3 regions of the Nocardia sp. JMUB6875 genome follow, and region 3 is predicted to be linked to each of the others. Evidence: riboswitches for the same ligand, from Rfam matches in the RefSeq annotation. Region 3 holds a riboswitch; each other region holds the start of a gene.
The links. A riboswitch is a leader RNA that binds a small molecule or an ion and turns the genes downstream of it on or off. The one in region 3 is predicted to bind S-adenosylmethionine.

Region 1 (4,342 bases), on a different contig from region 3:
TCGGAGCCCTCGTCGTAGTCGATGTCCTCGGGATCGACGATGACCTCGATGGTCGGCGAGTGGTCGAGCTCGCGCAGCTCCAGGGGCGTGAACTTGGCCTGGGCGGGACCGCGGCGGCCGAACACGTGCACTTCCAGGGCCTTGTTGGCCTTGAGGCCGTCGTAGACGTTCGGCGGGATCTCGGTCGGCAGCAGTTCGTCACCGGTCTTGGCCAGCACGCGTGCCACGTCGAGGGCGACGTTGCCGACGCCGAGCACGGCGACCTTCTCGGCGTCCAGGGGCCAGGTGCGCGGCACGTCGGGGTGTCCGTCGTACCAGGACACGAAGTCCGCGGCGCCGTAGGAGCCGTCCAGGTCGATGCCCGGAACCTCCAGGGCGCGGTCGGCATTGGCGCCGGTGGAGAAGATGACCGCGTCGTAGAACTGGCGCAGGTCCTCGAGGGTGATGTCGACGCCGTAGTCGATATTGCCGAGCAGGCGGACCTGATCCTTGTCGAGGACCTTGTGCAGCGCGGTGATGATGCCCTTGATGCGCGGGTGGTCCGGCGCGACGCCGTAGCGGATGAGGCCGAAGGGCGCGGGCATGCGCTCGTACAGGTCGATGCTCACCCCGGTGAAACCGGCCGGGGTGTCGGACTTCATCAAGGCGTCGGCGGCGTAAATACCGGCCGGTCCTGCGCCCACGATCGCAATGCGTAGCGGGCGGGTCGCTGCACTCTGTTCGGTCATTCTTCCGCGCACCCTTTGGGTCGAAACTAACTTGCCGTCTGAACTTAGCCGTCGTTCTTAGCTTAGGCTAAGTTGACGCCCTGGCCTCGGCGACCTCCATTGGCCCCCGACGCTGCAGCGTTGCTGCGTTGTCCTGCTATTCCCGCCGGGAGGGCGGAAATTCTGCTGATTCTATCGATGGCGCACGGCACCCCCTGCGCGCGGGCGGTGAAACTGCCGGAATGCCAGGCATGATCTACCCATGAGCGACGCCGAGGAGACAGTGGAGCAGCAGACCCCGATCCCGATCGATCAGAACGAAACCCGGAGCATGTGGCCGTTCCTGGTCGCCGCCGGTGTCATCGCGGTGGTGATCCTGGGCATCGTGATCGCCACGCTGGTCTCCCCGGTTGAGAACAATGTCACAGATCGCGATCGGCTCGCGGTCGCGGCGGGTGAGTTCATCAAGTCCCGTAGCGAGACCGGCAAATACGTTCCGGCCGTGGCCTGCAAGGGATTCGACGAGAACAACTCGCCGCTGAAGATCGCGGGCTCGACCGGCTCGAGCATCAACTTCGACAAGCTGGGCGACCCGGTCGTCGACGGCGACAAGGCCACCGCGCCGGTCACCTACAGCGTCGACGGCGCGCAGTCCACCTCGACTTGGCACTTCGTCAAGGAGAATTCGCGCTGGTTGGTCTGCAATTCGTGACAAGGTCCGAAGTCGCGGCCGGGGTTTGACACGGCGGCAGTTTTTTCGGCACTCTCATCCCAGGTCATGAGTACCAGCGCCAAGCCCCGGCTGGCTGGTCGGCAACCCTCCTCCGCGGTGGGGTGCTCCGGGTGACGACCTGGCCACGCATCGAGCACGCGGTGCGGCAAGTGCGGATTCACAGGAGGTACAGGTGAACTACGCGGGTGACATCACGCCGAAGCAGGCGTGGGAGTTGTTGCGCGACAATCCGGATGCGGTGCTGGTGGATGTCCGCACCGACGCGGAATGGCGATTCGTCGGGGTGCCCGACACCAGCGGCATCGGCCGGCCGACCGCGTTGATCGAATGGGTCGACGCCACCGGCACGCCCAATCCCCGCTTCGTGGACCAGTTGAAGCAGGCGCTCGCCGATCGCCCGCAGGATTCGGACGCGCCGGTGCTGTTCATCTGCCGCTCCGGCCAGCGCTCGATCGGGGCGGCCACCGCCGCCACCACCGTCGGCATCACCCCGTCCTTCAATGTGGTGGACGGCTTCGAGGGTGCGCTGGACGCCCAAGGTCATCGCGGCAGCACCGGCTGGCGCGCCGACGGACTTCCGTGGAGGCAGTCATGATCACCGGTGGCTCTTTCGACAAGCCGCTGCCCGAGGGCGTCGGCCCGGCCACGCAGGCCGTGCGCGGCGGCACCCGCCGTTCCGGTTTCGACGAGACCTCCGAGGCGCTGTTCCTCAATTCGGGTTTCGTCTACGAGAGCGCCGAGGCCGCCGAGGCCTCGTTCACCGGCGATATCGAGCACTTCGTCTACTCCCGCTACGGCAACCCGACGGTGGCCATGTTCGAGGAGCGGCTGCGCCTGATCGACGGTGCGGAAGCCTGTTTCGCGACCGCGTCGGGCATGTCGGCGGTGTTCACCGCGCTGGGCGCGCTGCTGTCCGCCGGTGACCGACTGGTCGCGGCGCGCAGCCTGTTCGGCTCCTGCTTCGTGGTGGCCAACGAGATCCTGCCGCGCTGGGGCGTGGAGACCGTCTTCGTCGACGGCGAGGACCTGGACCAGTGGGAGCAGGCGCTGTCCGTGCCCACCCAGGCCGTCTTCTTCGAGACCCCCTCGAACCCCATGCAGACCCTCACCGATGTGCGCGCGGTCTCCGATCTCGCGCACGCGGCGGGCGCGAAGGTGGTGCTGGACAACGTCTTCGCCACCCCGCTGCTGCAGCGCGGCTTCGATCTGGGCGCGGACATCACCGTCTACTCGGGCACCAAGCACATCGACGGCCAGGGCCGTGTGCTCGGCGGCGCGATCCTGGGACCGCACGACTACATCGACGGCCCGGTGAAAAACCTCATGCGCCACACCGGTCCGGCCCTGAGCCCCTTCAATGCCTGGACGCTGCTCAAGGGCCTGGAGACCATGCCGCTGCGCCTGCGCCAGTCGGTCGACTCCGCCCTGAAGATCGCCCAGTTCCTGGAGTCGCATCCGGCGGTGGCCTGGGTCAAGTACCCCTTCCTGTCCTCGCACCCGCAGTACGAGCTGGCCAAGCGCCAGATGTCCGGCGGCGGCACGGTGATCACCTTCGAGTTGAAGGCCACCGAGAACGAGGCCAAGAAGCGCGCTTTCGAGGTGCTCAACCGCCTGCGCATCATCGACATCTCCAACAACCTCGGTGATGCCAAGACGCTGATCACCCACCCGGCCACCACCACGCACCGCGCGATGGGCCCGGAAGGCCGTGCGGCCGTGGGTATTACGGACGGCGTGGTGCGTATCTCGATCGGTCTGGAAGACGTCGAGGATCTGCTCAACGACCTGGATCACGCGCTTAGCTAGGCTAACGGTCATTGACAGTATGCTGTCATTTTTGACAGCATACTGTCATGTTGAAAACCGTTCATATGGCCGTGTACGACACCTTCTCCGATTGGGAGGTGGGTCATGCGACCGCACACATCAACCGTGAACTCTGGCATCGGGAGCCCGGCACCTGGCAGGTGAAGACGGTTGGCATCACTGCCGATCCGGTCACTTCCATGGGCGGCATGCGGGTCCTGCCCGATCTCGTGATCGACGATTTGAAGCCCGCTGACAGCGCCATGCTGATCCTGCCGGGATTGGCCACCGAGTTCGATCCGGAGTCTCCGATCGGCGCCTTCGCGCGCAAGGCCCGGGAGTTCCTGGCCGCCGGGGTGCCGGTCGCCGCCATCTGCGGCGCGACCTTCGGGCTGGCGCGGGAAGGTCTGCTCGACGACCGCCCGCACACCAGCAATGACCCGGGATACCTTGCCTACTCGGGCTATTCGGGCGCCGAGCACTATGTCGCGAAGACCGCGATCACCGACGGTGATCTGATCACGGCCACCGGCACCCGTCCGGTCGACCTCGCCCGCGAGATCTTCGCCAGGCTCGGGATTTTCGAGCCGCACGTGCTGGAGTCCTGGTACAAGCTCTACGGAAACAACGATCCGGCGGGCTTCTACGAGCTGTACGAGTACGAGCAGCAGCAGGCGGCCGCACGATGACCCGGACCGGGCAGCAGCTCTTCGCCTCGGCGGCGGTCACCTCGTTCAAGCTGAACGGCCAATTCCTCGCCATCGCCGAGGAATTGGCCAAGCCCGCGGGGATCACGGTGGCCTGGTGGCAGGTGCTGGGCGCGGTGTTGCACGAGCCGCTGCCGGTGGCGGGCATCGCGCGCGAGATGGGCATCACCCGCCAGAGCGTGCAGCGCGTCGCGGATCTGCTGGTGGACAAGGGATTCGCCGAGTACCGCCCGAATCCGGCGCATCGCCGCGCCAAGCTGGTCGCCATCACCGAGGCCGGTCACGACGCGGTCCGGCGGATCGATCCGCAGCACGCGGCCTTCGCGAAACGCCTTACGGCGCAACTGGGTAAGCAGCGGCTGGCCGAGATCGTGGACGCGCTGACGGAC
Region 2 (4,342 bases), on a different contig from region 3:
ATTGAAGACGCAGGACAGCAATCCCGCGGCGAACGCCGAGCGAACCGTGGCGGGCTTGCCCTGCCCCGGCTCGACTTCCGCCTCGGCATCCTCCATCCGTGCCCGCCGATGATCGATCAGCGCCCGAATCCCCAAGTACAACAGGTAGATTCCGCCGATCACCTTCAGCGTGCGATAAGCGGTCGCCGACTGCTCCAGCAGCGCCGCCACTCCCGCCGCCACCACGGTCGCCCACACGATCCCGCCGAACGCCGAACCGATCGCCGCCGCGATCCCGGGTCGCGATCCGCCCATCGAAAACCGCAGTACCAGAAAGGTATCCGGGCCGGGCGTGAGCGCCAGTAGCACACACAACCCGATGAAACTCATCAGCAGCGGAAAACTCATGCCATCCATGGCAGCTCACGAATCCTGCCGGCGCAAGAGGTGCCGCCGTCGGCCCTGCCCCCGACGAACAGGGCCGACGCACTTCACCCGAATGGCGAAAGCCGCCGACCCGCCTGATGAACGGGACCGACGGCCGCCTGGGCTAGGGGTTTTCAGTTCCGCGCGCTGAACTCCGCGCCCAGTTCACGGAACAGATCGGTGTTCATCGTGAACGCCAGTCGCGCCTCGTCGAGCACGCGATCGACCTCCGAACCGTCAAGGGGAAGCTGGTCCAGGGCCTCGCGGTACTCGCGCTTGAACGCGGCCGGATTGGAGATGTCGTCGAAGACGTAGAACCGCACGCCGTCGCCCTTCTTGGGCAGGTTCCACAGCTTCTCGGCGGTGCCGCGAATGACCTGGCCGCCCGAGAGATCGCCCAGGTAGCGGGTGTAGTGGTGCACGACGTAACCGGCGGGCCACTCGCTCGCGCACTCCTCGATGCGCGCGGCGTAGGCGGCGGTGGCGGGCAGCGGGATCAGCTCGTCGCGCCAGTCCGCACCGCCGAGATAGGTCAGATCGGCCTCCAGCGCGGCCAGCCGCGCCAGTTCGGGTTTGACGAACGGACCCGCGACCGGATCGGAAGCCAGTGCGGCGGAATGCTTTTCGAGCGCCTCGTAGACGAACCAGAGCTGGCCGGTGTAGCGATTGAAGGCGTCGACGCCGAGCTGCCCGGTGAGCATGTCGCGCATGAAGGTGGAGTGCTCCGCCTCGTTGTGCTGCTGCTCGGTCGCGGTGCGAATGAGCGTCGAGAACGGGGTGCTGGTGTCCAACATGGTCGCGCTCCTCGTGATCAACTCCGGGGCACCCCACTTTGGCTACCCTAACTTTCCCTCCAACCGTACGCCTCAGCAACGATCTCGCGATTCGAACTTTGCGGCCCACCCGATCCAACTTTCGGATGATTTTTCCGGGACACCCGTGCCGTTCATCACAGCCCGGGCCGGGGTTGACAACACCCGAGCCGATCTGCCAACCTCTCAAATCAGGTCATGAGTACCAGCGTCAAGCCCCGGCTAGCTGGTCGGCAACCCTCCTCCGCGGTGGGGTGCTCCGGGTGACGACCGGGCCGTCGCCCGACCGGGTGCGGCAAGCGCGGACTCTCGATCGACCTCTCTCACCGATCGCGTGTCCATGAACCCGATGGGATTTCGTGATGACCGCATTCGCCGAACAGACCTGTGCCCCCCTCGCCACCGTTTCCGGCTGTGACCTGCGGGTGCCGCTGGTTCAGGGCGGGACGATCGGCTACGCCAACTTCGACTACGCCGCCAGCGCACCCGCGTTGAAGCAGGTCACCGACCGGGTCGCCGAGCTGCTGCCGTTCTACGCCAGCGTGCACCGCGGCGCGGGCTACGCCTCCCGGGTCTCCACCGACTGCTACGAGTCCGCCCGCGGTTCGGTCTCCCGGTTCCTGAACGCGGCCGACGACCAGGTCGTGGTGTTCACTCGCAACACCACCGACTCGCTGAACCTGCTGGCCTCGTGTGTTCCCGGTGACACCGTGGTGCTGGATGTCGAGCACCACGCCAACTTCCTGCCCTGGACCCGTAACGGCCGCCGGGTCGTGCCGGTCGCCGACACCATCGAGGAGACCATCCAGCGCCTGGTCGCCGAGCTGTGCTCGAAACCCGCTGCGCTGCTCGCGGTTACGGGCGCCTCCAATGTGACCGGTGAACTGTTGCCGCTGGAGCGGCTGGCCTGGATCGCGCACCAGTGCGGCACCCGCATCCTGGTGGACGCCGCCCAGCTGGCCCCGCACCGCCGCATCGATCTCCAGACCACCGGCATCGACTACCTGGCCTTCTCCGGCCACAAGGCCTACGCCCCGTTCGGCGCGGGCGTCCTGGTCGGCCGCCGCGACTGGCTGGACGCGGCCGAGCCGTACCTGGCCGGCGGCGGCGCGGTCCGCTCGGTCACCACCGACGGCGTCGACTGGGCCCCGGCCCCGCAGCGGCACGAGGCCGGTTCGCCGAACGTGCTCGGCGTCGCGGCCCTGGCCGCCGCCTGCGACGCCCTCGCCGAGCTGGACGAGACCACCGTCATCGAGCACGAGCAGTACCTGACCCACCGGCTGCGCTACGGCCTGAAAACCGTTCCGGGCGTGAACTTCCTGCGCGTCTTCCGCGACAGCACCGACGCCGTCGGCATTGTCGCCTTCACCATCGACGGGTTCGAGCCCGGTCAGGTCGCCGCCTACCTCTCCGCCGAGCACGGCATCGGCGTGCGCGACGGCCGTTTCTGCGCGCACCCGCTGCTTGCCCGCCTCGGTGTCGACGCCGCCCTGCGCGCCAGCATCGGCCTGGGCACCACGGCCGCCGACGTGGACCGGCTGATCGACGCCGTCTCCACCCTGGTCGAGAACGGCCCGAGCTGGAATTACGCCCGCACCGAGGGACATTGGAACCCGGTGCCGGAGACCCGCCCGTTCGGCAGTTCGGCCGAGGGCGCGGCGCCCTGCGGATTCTGAGCTACGCCACCAGGTATCGGGCCGCGAGTTCTTCGATCAGCGGATCGTCATCGGCCACGGCGTCCAGCAGGTCCAGGTCGTCCTGGACCGAGACCTGCCGGGTGTCGTCCTGATCCGGATCCGGCGGCCCGTCCTCGGCGAGCTGACGGACCAGCTTCTCGCGCACGCGTTCCTTCAGTGAGCTCATACGCAGAGCATGCCCCGCCTAAACCGGCGCTATCCAACTTCCCCACGGCGTGTTCCGCACAACGGTGAAGACAATGAGGAAGGCGAGCGCGATCCACATCGCCGACTTGGGCAGGACCTGCGGTAGTCGCGGCGGCGTCGGATTGCCGCGCCAGCCGCGCCGCAGCCAGGTTCCCCACCAGGCGATGAAGCCCAGTATCAGCGGCAGCAGCAGCACATTGCTGTGAATGGCGTCGAGGATGTGGCCTTCGGTGAGGTTGTGCAGTCCGCGCAGCCCGCCGCAGCCCGGGCACCACCATCCGGTCAATTCATAGAACGGGCAGTACCCGTACGCACCCGATTGATGGGGATCCCGGAAGTGCAGCAGCGCCAACCCACCCGCCACCGCGCCGCCCGCCAGCAGCGGTAGCCCGACGCCGAGCCACCGCGGGCGAGTGGGCGATTCGAGGGCCGCTGCCGTGGTATCCACGACCATCAACGGTAGCGGCACCACCGCCCACCTGCCAGGTCGCACCGAACTTCGCACTCCCGCAGCGGCGGTGGTTCACCGCACCGAGCGTTCGACCACGGGCGCCGTCAGCACCCCGGCGAGCATGTCGACGATCTCCCCCCAAGCCGCCACGTCGCCCGCGGTGACGCGCCCCGCCTCCACCGCGCGCTCATGGTCGGCCAGCAGCGCGAACAGCACCGTGGGCAGTGCCCGTAATCGCCGCAGCCGCAATCGTTTCGGCAGCTCGGTGAGTTCCCGCTCCAGCTGCCGCATGATCACCCGCACCGACGTGCGCCGCGCGGAGTCCAGATTGGCGGCGTCATTGACCGCCGGATGGGTGTGGATCTGTTCGAGAAACCGTGCGTAGTAGTGGATTCCGTGCCGGTCGCTCAGTTCCAGCATCGGAATCACCAGCGCCTCGAGCAGATCGTGCACACCGGTCGCGCCCGCGCCCGCCTGTTCGGCGAGCAGTTCCAGCCGCCGCACTTCCAGGGTGGCGAGCCGGTATTCGACCACGGCCAGGATCAGCCCGTCGCGATTCCCGAAGTGGTACTGGATGGCCGAATTGTTTCGCTGCTCGGCGGCCGCGGCGATATCGCGCAGCGGCACCGTCTGCCCGCGCTCGGCGATCAGCCGCTCGGCCGCGAGAATGATGCGCTCCCGCGCGTCGGTAACTCCCACAGCCTGCACGATAGCCGTTCACCAGCGCATAAAGAACTCCTCCTTGACGGTTAAGAATTATTGCTTAAAGCTCCTTGTGACTGTCGTCACCC
Region 3 (4,342 bases):
CTCGCGTAGCTGTCACCGAATTCCAGCCGCGACAGCCACAGCAGGCCCGCCGCGCCCAGCACCGAACCCGCCAGCATCAGCGGCCGCGGCCCGATCTTGGGCAGCACCGTCGAGGCGATGCCCGCCGACACCACGATGCCGGCCGGGAACGGCAGGAACGCCACACCGGTCTTCAGCGCCGAGTAGTGCTCCACGATCTGCAGGTAGAAGCTCAGGTTCAGGAACATGGCGAACATCGCGATCGGCACCAGCAGCGCGATCAGATACGAGCCGCCGCGGTTGATCTCGCCCGGAATACGCAGCGGCAGCAGTGGATTCGCGGTGCGGCGTTCGATGGCCACGAAGGCCGCCAGCAGCGCCACGCCCACCACGAACAGGGCCAGCGTGGTGGTGGCGGTCCAACCGTCCTCGGCCGCCCGGCTGAAGCCGTACACGATGGAGATCAGGCCCAGGGTGACCGTGATCGCGCCCGGCAGGTCGTAGCCGCCGGTGCGGGGTGCGGGCACATCCTTGACCACGAAGGCGAACGCGCCGACCAGCGCCAGCAGCGCGACCGGGGTGTTCACCAGCAGCGACCAGCGCCAGTCCGCGTACTCGACGAGCGCGCCGCCCGCGATCAGGCCGAGCGCGGCGCCGGCCGCGGAAACACCCGCGAACACGCCGAAGGCCCGGGCGCGTTCCTTGGCCTCGGTGAAGGTCACCGACACCAGCGACAGGGCGGCCGGGGCCAGCAGCGCACCGAACGCGCCCTGCAGCGCGCGGCCCGCGAACAGTTCGGCCTGGTTCTGGGCGAGACCGGCCAGCGCGGAGGCGGCGGCGAAGCCGATCAGGCCGACCATCAGGATGCGGCGGCGGCCCAGGTAGTCCGCCAGGCGGCCGCCGAGCAGCAGCAGGCCACCGAAAATCAGGGTGTAAGCGGTGAAGATCCACTGCTTGTCACCGTCGCTGATGTGCAGATCCTGCTGCGCGAACGGCATGGCAATGGTGACGATCGTGGCGTCCAGGACCACCATGAGCTGCGCCATCGCGATCACGGCGAGTGCGAACCAGCGCCTGGAGTCTTTTGCTGGAGTCGCGGAATCTTTTGCGGGACTTGCTTTTTCGTCTGTACCGAGAGCGTCCGGCGCTACGGTCATGAGCTTCTCCTCTTGGAGTTCGAAGACAGCTCAACCATAGTGGCCCCCACCGACAATTGGCGTCAAGGGAAATTTGTCGCACTGCGACAGTTGTCATAATGGGACAGGACGGACCGTTAACGGCTTAAGATGGAGGCATGTCGGAGTTGTCAAGTCACATCGGTGTGATCTCGCGTCACCGCCCCGGCGTCCGTGAACACCGCCCCGGCCTGCGCGAACGCAAGAAGCAGCAGACCAGGGACCGAATCATCGACGTGGCGCTGCGACTGTGCGACGAGCAGGGCTTCGACGCGACCACGGTGGAACAGATCGCCGACGCCGCCGACGTCTCGCCGCGCACGGTGAACCGGTACTTCGACAGCAAAGAGGCGATCGTCATCGCCCCCATCGAGGGCATGGGCCGGGTCCTCGCCGAGGCATTGCGCGCCCAGCCCATCACCGGCGATGAATTGCAGGCGCTGCTCGACGCCTTCCTCTCGGTCGTGGACCAGATCATCGAATCCGATGCGCCGGTGCCCTTCCGCTGGTTCCAGCAAATGCAGCGCATCTCACGCGAGAGCGTCGCGGTGCGCGCGCTGAGCATGGAATCGGCCGACACCAAGACCCGCGCCATGACCGACGTGCTGGCCGAACGCCTGCAGGTGCCCGAGGACCACCTGACGGTGCGCCTGATCGCCGCCACCTGGCACAGCATCATGCGGGTGGGCATGGAGTGCGAGTTCGACGAGGAATCCGAGTTCCCGGACTGCACCAACGCCGATACCGCGCGTGCGCTGGCCGACAATGTGCTGGCCGCCTTCCACGAATTCCGCCGCGTCTGCTGCGTATCCGGTGTGGCGAGCCCCACTTCCGAAGCGACCGCGTCGGCCCGTTAGAATCTCGCAACAGGTCAAGAGCATCAGCGTTAAGGCCCCGGCTTGCTGATCGGCAACCCTCCAGCTGCGGTGGGGTGCTCCGGGTGCAGACCGGGCGTTCGAAGGACGAACGCAAGCGCAACCAGGAGGTCTACCGAAATGTGTTGTTGTCGAAGCCCATTCGCTTCTCGATAACGTCAAACTTCCGCCATTCGGCGACCTTGTTTTTGGAGCAGAACCCATGAGTGACTCGACCGCGTCCGCGGCCGTTGCGGCTGACGACACCCTCGACCCGGCCAACTGGTCCTTCGAGACCAAGCAGATTCACGCCGGTCAGGCGCCCGATTCGGCCACCGGAGCGCGCGCCCTGCCCATCTACCAGACCACGTCCTACGCCTTCCGCGACACCGATCACGCCGCCGCGCTGTTCGGTCTCGCCGAGCCGGGCAATATCTACACCCGCATCATGAACCCCACCCAGGACGCGGTCGAGCAGCGCATCGCCGCCCTCGAGGGCGGCGTCGCGGCGCTGTTGCTGGCCTCCGGGCAGGCGGCGGAGACCTACGCGATCCTGAATCTGGCCGAGGCGGGCGACCACATCGTGGCCAGCCCGCACCTCTACGGCGGCACCTACAACCTGCTGCACTACTCGCTGCCCAAGCTGGGCATCGAGGTCAGCTTCGTCTCCGACCCCGACGATCTCGAGCAGTGGCGCGCGGCCGTGCGACCGAACACCAAGGCGTTCTACGGTGAGACCGTTGCCAATCCGAGCAGCTCGGTGCTCGACATTCCCGGCATCGCCGAGGTCGCGCACGCCGCGGGCGTGCCGTTGATCGTGGACAACACCGTCGCCACGCCGTACCTGATCCAGCCGCTGAAGCTGGGCGCGGACATCGTCGTGCACTCGGCCACCAAGTACCTGGGCGGGCACGGTTCCGCGGTCGCGGGCGTGATCGTGGACGGCGGCGCCTTCGACTGGACGGTGAAGAACGAGGCGGGCGAGTCCCGGTTCCCGGGCTTCACCACCCCCGATCCCAGCTACCACGGCGCGGTCTTCGCCGACCTCGGCGCACCCGCCTTCGCCCTGAAGGCGCGCGTGCAGCTGCTGCGCGATCTGGGCGCTGCGGTGTCGCCGTTCAACGCGTTCCTCATCGCGCAGGGCATCGAGACGCTGAGCCTGCGGATCGAGCGGCACGTGGCCAACGCGCAGGCCGTCGCGGAGTTCCTCTCGGGCCAGCCGGGCGTCGAGAAGGTGTACTACGCGGGGCTCCCCGGCTCGCCTTGGTTCGAGCGCGGCAAACAGCTGGCACCCAAGGGCGTCGGCGCCATCGTCTCCTTCGAGCTGGCCGGCGGCGTGGACGCGGGCAAGAAGTTCGTGGAGGCGCTGGTGCTGCACAGCCATGTCGCTAACATCGGGGATGTGCGCTCGCTCGTCATCCACCCGGCTTCCACCACGCACTCGCAGCTGACACCCGCCGAGCAACTGGCTTCCGGTGTCACGCCTGGTCTGGTGCGTTTGGCGGTGGGCATCGAGGGCATCGGCGACATCCTGGCGGATCTGCGCGCGGGCCTGACGGCGGCGGCAAGTTGACCGTGAACATCGAATCGAGGACGTCCCGTCACGCGGCCGAGTTGTTGCTCCCGCCGCCCGACGGGACGCTCGGGACCATTGCCATCGGGGATGTGGAGCTCGAGTCCGGGGCCGTCATTCCCGACGTGACGCTGGCCGTGCAGCGGTGGGGCGAACTCTCCGCGAACGCCGACAACGTGGTGCTCGTGGAGCACGCGCTGACCGGCGACTCGCATGTGGTCGGCCCCGCCGACGTGCACCACAACCAGCCCGGCTGGTGGGACGGCATCGTCGGCCCGGGCGCGCCGATCGACACCCGCGAGTGGTGCGTCATCGCCACCAATGTGCTGGGCGGCTGTAAGGGCAGCACCGGCCCGGCCTCGCTGGCGGCGGACGGAAAGCCTTGGGGCTCACGGTTTCCCGCGATCTCCATCCGCGATCAGGTGACCGCCGAGCGCAAGCTGTTCGATCTGCTCGGCATCGACCGCCTGGCCGCCGCCATCGGCGGCTCCATGGGCGGCATGCGGGTGCTGGAGTGGATGGTCGGCAGCCCCGAGCGGGTCGGCGCGGCCCTGGTGCTGGCGGTCGGCGCGCGCGCCACCGCCGACCAGATCGGCACCCAGACCACCCAGCAGGCCGCCATCACCTCCGATCCGGACTGGCAGGGCGGCGACTACCACGGCACCGGGCGCGCGCCCATGGCCGGCATGGGCATCGCCCGGCGCATCGCGCACCTGACCTACCGCACCGAGGCCGAGCTCGATCACCGCTTCGAGAACCAC

Region 1: another riboswitch for S-adenosylmethionine. It lies ahead of ACAM49_RS12820 (rhodanese-like domain-containing protein); the one in region 3 lies ahead of ACAM49_RS06850 (bifunctional o-acetylhomoserine/o-acetylserine sulfhydrylase).
Region 2: another riboswitch for S-adenosylmethionine. It lies ahead of ACAM49_RS04260 (aminotransferase class V-fold PLP-dependent enzyme); the one in region 3 lies ahead of ACAM49_RS06850 (bifunctional o-acetylhomoserine/o-acetylserine sulfhydrylase).

What each region holds. Positions count from the first base shown of each region.
Region 1 covers NZ_BAAFGR010000040.1:8,575-12,916, forward strand. The annotation lists gene ACAM49_RS12810 (FAD-dependent oxidoreductase) at 1-728, opposite strand, end outside; gene ACAM49_RS12815 (hypothetical protein) at 970-1,419, shown strand; SAM riboswitch class IV at 1,482-1,598, shown strand; gene ACAM49_RS12820 (rhodanese-like domain-containing protein) at 1,613-2,035, shown strand; gene ACAM49_RS12825 (O-succinylhomoserine sulfhydrylase) at 2,032-3,246, shown strand; gene ACAM49_RS12830 (type 1 glutamine amidotransferase family protein) at 3,294-3,935, shown strand; gene ACAM49_RS12835 (MarR family winged helix-turn-helix transcriptional regulator) at 3,932-4,342, shown strand, end outside.
Region 2 covers NZ_BAAFGR010000010.1:8,482-12,823, reverse strand. The annotation lists gene ACAM49_RS04270 (LysE family translocator) at 1-387, opposite strand, end outside; gene ACAM49_RS04265 (heme oxygenase (biliverdin-producing)) at 540-1,199, opposite strand; SAM riboswitch class IV at 1,412-1,525, shown strand; gene ACAM49_RS04260 (aminotransferase class V-fold PLP-dependent enzyme) at 1,580-2,893, shown strand; gene ACAM49_RS04255 (hypothetical protein) at 2,895-3,080, opposite strand; gene ACAM49_RS04250 (DUF2752 domain-containing protein) at 3,099-3,548, opposite strand; gene ACAM49_RS04245 (TetR family transcriptional regulator) at 3,624-4,250, opposite strand.
Region 3 covers NZ_BAAFGR010000017.1:16,566-20,907, reverse strand. The annotation lists gene ACAM49_RS06860 (MFS transporter) at 1-1,025, opposite strand, end outside; gene ACAM49_RS06855 (TetR/AcrR family transcriptional regulator) at 1,274-2,011, shown strand; SAM riboswitch class IV at 2,024-2,135, shown strand; gene ACAM49_RS06850 (bifunctional o-acetylhomoserine/o-acetylserine sulfhydrylase) at 2,232-3,581, shown strand; gene ACAM49_RS06845 (homoserine O-acetyltransferase) at 3,623-4,342, shown strand, end outside.